DNA from 3 places in the Methylobacterium sp. AC832 genome. Region 2 is predicted to be linked to each of the others. Evidence: predicted binding sites of a transcription regulator. Region 2 holds the regulator's gene; each other region holds the start of a gene.

Region 1 (3,256 bases), on a different contig from region 2:
CCGGAACGGGCGCGCGGGCGGCGAGATATTCGGGAAAGCGCGTGTGGTAGCTCGTGGTGAACGGGCGGCCATGCGAGAGGCAATAGCGGCGTGTCGCGTAGCCGACGGTCCCCTCGGTCGCCACATGAACATGGGTCGGCGCAAGATCGGCCCAGAGGCGTGCGACCTTGCCCTTCGTGGCATAGGAAAGCCGTATCTCGGGATATCCCGGAAGCGGCACCGAAGCGAAATCCTGATGGGTCAGGAACACCGTCTCGAACCCGAGCTCGCGGCCGGCGCTGGCCATGTTCTCGAGCGAACGGACCACCCCGTTGACCTGCGGGTGCCAAGCATCGGTGGCGATCAGCAGCCTCACGCGACCGCCCTTGCCGGATTCGAGAGGACCGCGCCTCGTTCCGCCTCTTCGGCGGCAGCGCGTGCCCGCAGCACGCTCGGGTAATGCAGCACCTCCATGGTGCCATCGTAATGCTCGACGATGGCGGTGCAGGATTCCACCCAATCCCCGGTGTTCAGATAGGTCAGCCCGGCGATCTGGCGGTGAGCGGCATGGTGGATATGTCCGCAGATGACGCCGTCGGCGCCCACGCGCTTCGCCTCCGCGCTCAAAAGCTCCTCGAACTTTCCGATGAAATTGACGGCGTTCTTCACCTTCAGCTTCGCCCAGGCCGAGAGTGACCAGTAGGCGAGGCCGAGGCGGCGCCGGATCGTGTTCAGATGCGTGTTGATGAAGAGCGCGAACGTGTAGGCTCCGTCGCCCAGGAAGGCGATCCATTTGGCATGCCGAACGACCATGTCGAACTGGTCGCCGTGGATGACGAGGTAGCGCTTGCCGTCTGCCGCAACGTGGATCCGGTCGTCCACCACCTCGATCCCACCGAACGTCATGCCGAGATAATCTCTCAGGAATTCGTCGTGGTTGCCGGGGATGTAGATCAACGTCGAGCCCTTGCGCACTTTGCGCAACAGCTTCTGCACCACGTCGTTGTGGCTCTGCGGCCAGAACCAGCCCGATTTGAGCTGCCAGCCGTCGACGATATCGCCGACGAGGTAGATCTCATCGGCGTCGTAATCCCGCAGGAATTCCAGCAGTAACCCTGCCTGACAGCCCTTCGTGCCCAGATGCATATCGGACAGGAAGAGCGTCCTCACGCGGATCGTCTTCTCTGTATCTTCGCCCACGACCCACTCCGAATGGCTTCGGTGCGTTGAGCCAAACCGGATTCCCGTATCAGTTTGATGACGCGACCTCTGCTCGCTTCGCAGCGGACCCCTTTCAAGCAAGGCGCAGAGATGCTGCGTTGCTCCACAAATTTTTTGAGTGGCGACGAAGTTTTTTGCATTTTCCTTCGACCGCGAACCTCGGCATAGTCAGGTCCAAGGTGACCCACCGGATCGCGCTGGAAAGCGTGTGTCCGGAGCCCGCACGAGGCAAAATCAAGGTCGCCGACGAGGTGAGAAACGACGTCCACGGCCATGGGAGTGTGCGAACACCGCGCGCCCCGGCCAACGGAGAGAGGCTTGATTCAGTCGAAGGCGGTTGCGTCGAGCATTCCGGATCTCGCGGGCATCGAAGATGCCTCGGGGCTGGCCTCACGCCACCCGTCGATTGACGCGGACCATGCCATCGCATCCGGCCGGAAAAACGTGAGCCGGGCGTTCGGCAACGTTGTCGTATCCTCATCCAAAGCTTAGGAACCGCACTGGCGTCGACCCAAGCCGGATCGCGACCTTAGACCACCGTATTCGAACCCAGCGTCGTGCGCTGCGTGCACGCGAACCAAAGAAGAACCGGAGACACAACATGGCGGCAACGAGACGACCGGGTCGGAATCATCTGTTCGTTCCGGGCCCGACGAACATTCCTGACCGCGTTCAGCGGGCGATGATCGTCCCCTCGGAAGATCACCGTTCGGTCGATTTCCCGACGCTGACCAAGCCCCTGTTCGAAGAGACCAAGGCGGTCTTCGGCTCCACCGAAGGCACCATCTTCCTGTTCCCCGCGTCCGGCACCGGCATCTGGGAATCCGCGCTGACGAACACGCTGCACCGTGGCGACAAGGTTCTGACCTCGCGCTTCGGCCAGTTCAGCCACCTCTGGATCGACATGGCCCAGCGCCTCGGCCTGAACGTGATCGTTCAGGAAGAAGAGTGGGGCACGGGTGCGAACCCGCAGCGGATCGAGGAGGCGCTGCGCGCCGACACGAACCACGAGATCAAGGCCGTCATGACGGTCCATAACGAGACCGCCACCGGCGTCACCAGCGACATCGGTGCCGTGCGTAAGGCGATCGACGCGGCCGGCCACCCGGCACTTCTCTTCGTCGATGGCGTGTCCTCGATCGGCTCGCTGCCGTTCTACGCCGACGAGTGGAAGGTCGATTGCGCCATCGCGGGCTCGCAGAAGGGCCTGATGCTCCCCGCCGGCCTCGGCGTGATCTGCGTCAGCCAGAAGGCTTTGAAGGCTGCCGAGTCGTCGTCGGGTCCGAACGATCGCCTCGCGCATGTCTACTTCGACTGGGCCGACCACCAGAAGCAGAACGGCGCCGGCTACTTCCCCTACACCCCCGCTTTGCCGCTTCTCTACGGCCTGCGCGAGGCACTCGCCTGCCTGCGGGAAGAAGGTCTCGAGAACGTCTACCACCGCCATGCCGTGCTCGCCGAGGCGACCCGTCAGGCCGTGGCGGCCTGGGGTCTCAAGACCTGCGCCAAGGAAGCCAAGTGGAACTCCGACACGGTGACCGCGATCCTCGTTCCCGAAGGCGTCGATGCCGCCGCGATCATCAAGCACGCCTTCGTGCGCTACAACCTCGCCCTCGGCGCTGGTCTGAGCCAGGTGGCCGGCAAGGTGTTCCGTATCGGCCACGTGGGTGACCTGAACGAGCTCTCGCTCCTCGGCGCCATCGCGGGCGCGGAAATGGCCATGCTCGACAACGGCGTGAAGGTGCAGCCGGGCTCCGGCGTCGCCGCTGCCTCCAGCTACCTGCGCGAAAACCCGCTCGCGAAGTCCTGATCACCGTGATTTCCCGGGGCCGGCCTCTCGCCGGCCTCGGGGCATCGTCTATAGAAGTGTGTATCGCGTAACGTCGCGCTTGGCGCGGAACGTCGCTTGAGGGTTCCAATGGCGCACAAAATCGTCTTCCTCGACCGTGAATCCCTCGATGCCAAGGTGCGCGAATTCAATTTCCCGCATGAATATACCGAATACGAGTCGACCTGGACGCCGGAAGAGATCGTCGAGCGCCTGAAGGGTGCCGAG
Region 2 (3,256 bases):
CCCAGGACTACATCACCGGCCGCTTCGGCTGAGCCCGCCGGGGCCGCGTTCCGCGGCACCGGTCCCGATCCTACGCGATGCAGGCTGCCAGGGGCGGCCTCGGTCGAGGAGTGCGAGCATGCCCAACCACATCGTCAGTTCCTACGACACGGAACTGGAAAACCTGCGCCGCTCGATTTCCGAGATGGGCGGGATCGCCGAGAAGATGATGACCGATTCCGGCAATGCCCTGGTGCGCCGGGACGTGCCCCTGGCCCACGCTGTCATCGCCGCCGACAAGCGTCTCGACGCGATCCAGCACGAGGTCGAGGAGAGGGCGATCCTGCTCATCGCCAAGCGCCAGCCGCTGTCCATCGACCTGCGCGAGACGGTATCGGCGATCCGCGTCTCGAACGATCTCGAGCGGATCGGCGACCTGTCCAAGAACGTCGCCAAGCGCGTGGTCGCCATCGCCGATCAGATCCAGCCGCAGAAGATCGTCATCGGCGTCCAGCATATGGGCGATCTGGTGCAGGAGCAGCTGAAGGACGTCCTCGACGCCTATGGCAGCCAAGACGTGAAGGCCGCCCTCGACGTCTGGGAGCGCGACGATTCCATCGACGCCCTCTACAACTCGCTCTTCCGCGAGCTGCTGACCTACATGATGGAAGATCCGCGCAACATCTCGTTCTGCACGCATCTCCTGTTCTGCGCCAAGAACATCGAGCGGATCGGCGATCACACCACCAACATCGCCGAGACGATCCATTATCTCGTCACCGGCACGAACGAGCTCGCCGAGCGGGACCGCCCGAAGAACGACGCGTCGAACTACGCCACCGTGTCGATGCCCGCCAGCGCCTGATCGCTGCCCCTGCCGGCCGCTCCAGCACACGCTCGGCGCGGCCGTCGCATCCATCCGGGACGGTCGCCATCACCCTGAAAACATCCGCATGAACACGCGCATCCTGATCGTCGAGGACGAGGAGGCCCTCACTCTCCTCCTCCGCTACAACCTGGAAGCGGAGGGCTTCGTCGTCGATTCCGCCGCGCGGGGCGACGAGGCCGATCTGCGCCTTCAGGAGCAGGTTCCCGATCTCGTCCTGCTCGATTGGATGATGCCCGGCCTGTCCGGCATCGAGCTGTGCCGCCGCATCCGCGCACGGCGGGAGACCGAGCGGCTGCCGGTGATCATGCTGACGGCGCGAGGCGAGGAGGGCGACCGCATCCGCGGCCTCGGAACCGGCGCCGACGATTACATCGTCAAGCCGTTCTCGGTGCCCGAGCTCCTCGCGCGGGTGCGTGCGCTCCTGCGGCGGGCCAAGCCGACCCACGTGTCGGACCTGCTGGTGGCCGGCAATATCGAACTCGACCGGGTCAGCCACCGCATCCGGCGGCAGGGCCGCGAGATCCATCTCGGGCCCACCGAGTTCAAGCTCCTCGAATTCCTGATGCAGAGCCCCGGCCGCGTGTTCTCGCGCGAGCAGCTGCTCGACGGGGTCTGGGGCCACGACGTCTATATCGACGAGCGCACGGTGGACGTCCATGTGGGCCGCCTGCGCAAGGCGATCAACCGCCCGCGCCAGAGCGACCCGATCCGCACCGTGCGGGGCTCCGGCTATTCCTTCGACGAGATGTTCTCCACGGACGAGTGAGGCCACGGCCGGCTTTGCGCCGCTCCGTCCGGAACGAGCGTCCCCATCGTGACGATGGCGGGGCGCCTTGCCTCCGGGCGATACTCGCGAACCGATGCCATTCCGGCCGCCACGAGATAGCGCGTTCGATCTCGGACGTCTGTCCGTTCCGGCATGTGCTCGCCCCAGGGGGGCTCAGGCATTCACCCATCTGGCGGGCAGCATGAGTCCCCCTCTTTTTCCAGGGGACGGGTGGCGGTCGCGCCTGTCGAATCTTCCTGGATAGAGGGAACAGCCGTCGGGCAGATGTCTGAATCCGTCAGACCTAGAGCTGCACCCGACCACGTTGGGTCGGGTGCAGCTCTAGGCCTTTGTTTTGCCGCGCTCTTTTTCGCCGAACCGGCATCCACTTCGGCGGTGAGCGCTCTAGGGGCGGAAATCCGACGTTCGGTGCCCGCTGCCGGGTCCGCTTTCGACCCGACGTCGACGGATCCTGCGGCCGCCGCCATCCGCTGAGAGCGGACATTGATCATGGGCGGAAACGACCGCTCCACTATGCGGATTATCCGCTTTCGACGTCGCGACGTCACCTTGTCAGGTGACGTCGGGCTTCAGCACCCGCGTGTCATACCAACCGAGACGGCGGTCATCGGCGGATCGCAAGGTGAGTTGAGCGACCGGAGCCCCGACTTCACGATCGACCAAGCGAGACCGGCGATCGGTCGGCTCATAAAGATGAGCCTCCCCCCATTGTCGAAGCGCGACGATGACGAGGAACAGGCCGCGCCCCTTCTCCGTCAGGACGTATCCCCGGTAGGCGGTCCCGTCCGAGGCGGGCGCCGTCTCCAGAATTCCCCGTTCGGTCAGGTCGCGAAGGCGGGTCGCCAACATACCCTTAGCGATGCCGAGACCAGTCTGGAACTCACTGAAGCGCCGCACACCGTCGAAAGCATCGCGGATGATGAGGAGCGACCACCAGTCGCCAATGACATCGAGCGCGCGCGCAACCGGGCACCCGGCGTTCCAGAGGCTGACGCGCTTTGCCACGAAGGTACGCTCCCGTTCCAAACTAGTCTCAATTTAGAACTGGAATGGGCCGGTCACAAGTGGTCTCAAAATAAAACCAGATTGGATGTCATCGACAGGACCGCCATGCCGCACGGAAAAGATGAGCGAACCTCCACCGAGCCGGAGGGGGCCTTACCCAGGACGACGATCCTGATTTTCGCTGTCGCCGCCGGCTTGAGCGTCGCCAACATCTACTACGCCCAGCCCCTGCTCGATGCGATGGCGTGGGAGTTCGGCATCTCGCCTGCCGCGATCGGGCTCGTGGTGACCCTGACCCAGGTCGGCTATGGGCTGGGCTTGATCTTCATCGTGCCGCTCGGCGATCTCATCGACCGCCGTCGCCTCATCCTCGGCCAGGGGCTTCTGTCGGTGCTCGCGCTGGTGGCGGTGGCCACGGCCAAGTCCGGAGCGATCCTGTTCGCCGGCATGGCGGCGGTTGGGTTGCTCGCCGTCGTGGTTCAGGTTCTGGTCGCATTCGCCGCGACGCTCGCGACACCGACCGAACGAGGTCGCGTGGTCGGTACGGTCACGAGCGGCATCGTGATCGGCATCCTGGCGGCGCGCTTCGCGGCCGG
Region 3 (3,256 bases), on a different contig from region 2:
CTGGCAGCCGACCCGCTGGCGCGCTTCATCGCCGCCAACCCCACCGTGGTGATGCTGGCTCTCGGCTTCCTCATCATGATCGGCATGACGCTGATCGCGGAAGGTTTCGGCGCCCATGTGCCGAAGGGCTATATCTACACCGCCATGGCCTTCTCGGCCGGCGTCGAGGGGCTCAATCTCCTCGCCCGGCGCCGGAAGCGCGGCAAGACCAGCGCGGGGTAGAGGCAAAGCCCCTCCCCTTCCGTTTCACGGGAAAACGAAGAAAGGCCCGACCGGGATAACGGTCGGGCCTTTCTTCGTTCGATCATCGATCGGTCTTGGCGGATGGGCTGAAACTTCCTCGCTTGCCTACGCAGCCGGCTGACGGTCAGCGGCCAACGTCGCAGGTCGCTGACGCGTCTTCGTGACCGCCTACAGGATCGGCTCGCGTAGGGCCGAGGTCTCGCGGGCACAGATTGCCGCGTCCGGTGGCAAGCCTTCTTGCGAGAGGTTCTTGCCGATCTCCACCCGTGCCTTTTCGAGATCGGCCCGGAAGCCCGCATCGCCCTGGAGCGCGCTGATGACGACGCTGGCCGTGGTGCGTCCGGCCTCCACGTCGCTGGCCCAATGCACGCCGCAAACGATGCGGTTCTCACCGTAAGCCTTGCCGCGCAGGAAGAACTGTGTGGCCTTCTCCGGAACCAGGGCCGCGAGGATGGATGCGTAGGCCCAGCCTTGAGTCGCGTGACTCGAGGGGAAGCTGAACGCGTCTCCGAGTTCGCGGGTCCGCGCCACGCAGATCTCCGCGTCGTTGCCGACGAAGGGACGCAGGCGACGGTAATGTTCCTTGAGTGGGCGGGTGGCCCGGCTGATATCGAGGCGAGTGCGTTCGAGCAGCATCATCAGGGCCGGCGAGCGGGACTGATCGATCTTGCGCCCGAGTACGCAGGCGAAATCATCGAGGATGGCCGAGGGGCCGTCCGCCACATCCGCCGTGGCGAGTTCCCAGCGCGCGCTACCCTTCAGGGCGCGGGTCGCCGAGAAGATGGTCTTATCCGCCGTTTCGGCAGCCGATTGACCCCGCGGGGGCGGAGGCAGGATCGCGACTGTATCGGGTGCTGTGGCGTCGGACAGATAGGGCGTGCGTGCCGGCATCCCCGGCGTCAACGGTGTCGCTGCGACGGCCGGTGCCGAACGAGGCTTTCCGCTCGTGGCTTTGGTGTCGGCGGGGTTCGGCGTGGGCGCCTGCGCCATGACGGGAGCCGCCATGAAGGCGCAGGACGTGAAGGCAAGCGACGCGAGAGCGGGAAGCAGAGGAGACATGGCAGCGGCTCAGGGTGAAATGCGTCGGGAATGGCAAGCGATAGGAGAGCCATAGGGTTCCTGAACGACACTCGTATGGCACTCGAAACGCATGACATTTCGCCATTCCGTAACGAATGTGTCCCTCAACGGCCGCGGGATCCCCCTAACGGATGCCCGCGCGGATCGCGGCGGCGACCTCCCACGGATATTCCTCGTGCGGGCTGAGGGCCCCCGGAACCGAAGCCTTGGCCACATGGCCGGCGGCGATGAGGGCGTCCATCTCGGCGCCGGACCGGCGCGGGGCGCGTTCGGGACGCAGGACCAGGATCGGCGGAAGCCCTTCGGCTTCGAACAGGGCCAGGAAGTCCTTGCGAGCCTTGAACGGGTCGAGCCCTCCGGTGACGAAGGCCGCCGTGCCGAAACGGCCACCCGGCTGGAGCGTCACGGCATGTTTGTCGGCGATGATGCCCGGTGTGACGTGGTCCGGATCGGCATAGACATGCGCGCGCATCATCCGGCCGATCACCGGGGGACTGATATTGATGCGGTAGAGCGCCTCGCCGAGAAGCGGAAGCTCGATGGCCTTGCGGATCCCCGAGAGCCAGCCACGGCGCGCGTCGCCGAGCGCGGTGGGCAGCGGTCCACGCCATGTGGGAGCGACGAGAGCGAGCTGGTCGAACTGGCCTGGATGCCGTTGGGCGGCTGCCACGAGATAAGGGGCCGCATGACCCGCCGCGATGCCGATGGCGTAGGGGCCCGGCACGGCTGCGATCAGCGAATCCATGAAGGCATGGAAAGTCTCCGGCTCCATGGCGATGCGGGATCGCGGATGGTTGCCGAAGCCGGGCCAGTCGGGAATGAGGCAACGGTAGTCGTGGCCCAGGATCTTGGCCAGGGGCCGCATCTCCGCCCGTGCTGAGATCGACGACAGGGCGGGCAGGAGCAGAGCGGCCGGGCCGCTCCCGACGATGTCGCACGGCGTAGGGACCTTGCGCTCCAGCACGTAGAGCTGAAAGCCACGGGTGGAGTGGGCAGGCTCGATCATCGTTGGCAACGCCTCATCCGGGACGGTCTGCATCGGATTGGAGATCTAACGCGCCGGTCGCTGCCGCATAGGCCGGCTCGGTGTCGCGCCAGGGCCGAGGACGAGCGTCCGCCTCCCCTCTTTCCTCGACGGGAAAGAGGGGAGTGCCGATCCGCGTCGAATGCGTACGGGTCTCAGGTCCGGAGCAGCTCGTTGATGGCGGTCTTGGAGCGGGTGCCGGCATCGACGCGCTTGACGATGACGGCGCAGTAGAGGCCGGGGCCGGGCGTGCCGTCGGGCAGGTCCTTGCCGGGCGTCGTGCCCGAGACCACCACCGAATAGGGCGGCACGCGGCCATACATGACCTCGCCCGTGGACCGGTCGATGATCTTCGTCGACGCGCCGATATAGACGCCCATGGAGAGCACGCTGCCCTCACCGACGATCACGCCCTCGGCCACCTCGGCGCGGGCGCCGATGAAGCAATTGTCTTCGATGATGACCGGGTTGGCCTGGAGCGGCTCGAGTACGCCTGCGATGCCGGCGCCGCCGGAGATGTGGCAGTTCTTCCCCACCTGCGCGCAGGAGCCGATCGTCACCCAGGTGTCGACCATCGTGCCCTCACCCACATGGGCGCCGAGATTGATGAAGGAGGGCATCAGCACCGCGCCCGGCGCGATGTAGGAGCCACGGCGCACGAAGCAGCCCGGCACGGCCCGGAAACCGGCCTCACGAAAATGCTTCTTCTTCCAGCCCTCGAACTTCGATGGCACCTTGTCCCACCAATTGGCGCCATCGGGTCCGCCATGGATGATCTCCATGTCGTTGAGGCGGAAGGACAGCAGCACCGCCTTCTTGAGCCACTGGTTGACCTGCCATTCCTCGCCGACCTTTTCGGCCACGCGGGCCTTGCCGGTATCGAGAAGATCGAGAGCCTCGTCCACGGCG

The links. Region 2 encodes PhoB, which activates phosphate uptake and scavenging genes when phosphate is short. Its sites were predicted from a motif close to TGTCATNNANCTGTCAT; they were not measured.
Region 1: a site for PhoB is predicted at 1,226-1,242, ahead of AC0IXR_RS06495 (UDP-2,3-diacylglucosamine diphosphatase). Genes of this name have one in related genera too.
Region 3: a site for PhoB is predicted at 1,367-1,383, ahead of AC0IXR_RS16530 (acid phosphatase). Genes of this name have one in related genera too.

The regions. Positions count from the first base shown of each region.
Region 1 covers NZ_CEEDMV010000001.1:1,395,576-1,398,831, forward strand. Annotated here, with positions in the region: gene AC0IXR_RS06490 (glycosyltransferase family 4 protein) at 1-355, opposite strand, end outside; gene AC0IXR_RS06495 (UDP-2,3-diacylglucosamine diphosphatase) at 352-1,179, opposite strand; gene AC0IXR_RS06500 (hypothetical protein) at 1,519-1,692, shown strand; gene AC0IXR_RS06505 (aminotransferase class V-fold PLP-dependent enzyme) at 1,802-3,010, shown strand; gene AC0IXR_RS06510 (D-2-hydroxyacid dehydrogenase) at 3,119-3,256, shown strand, end outside.
Region 2 covers NZ_CEEDMV010000009.1:118,999-122,254, reverse strand. Annotated here, with positions in the region: gene pstB (phosphate ABC transporter ATP-binding protein PstB) at 1-32, shown strand, start outside; gene phoU (phosphate signaling complex protein PhoU) at 119-844, shown strand; gene phoB (phosphate regulon transcriptional regulator PhoB) at 933-1,634, shown strand; gene AC0IXR_RS22415 (winged helix-turn-helix transcriptional regulator) at 2,208-2,660, opposite strand; gene AC0IXR_RS22410 (MFS transporter) at 2,766-3,256, shown strand, end outside.
Region 3 covers NZ_CEEDMV010000004.1:401,074-404,329, forward strand. Annotated here, with positions in the region: gene AC0IXR_RS16525 (TerC family protein) at 1-222, shown strand, start outside; gene AC0IXR_RS16530 (acid phosphatase) at 412-1,302, opposite strand; gene AC0IXR_RS16535 (alpha/beta fold hydrolase) at 1,448-2,329, opposite strand; gene dapD (2,3,4,5-tetrahydropyridine-2,6-dicarboxylate N-succinyltransferase) at 2,503-3,256, opposite strand, start outside.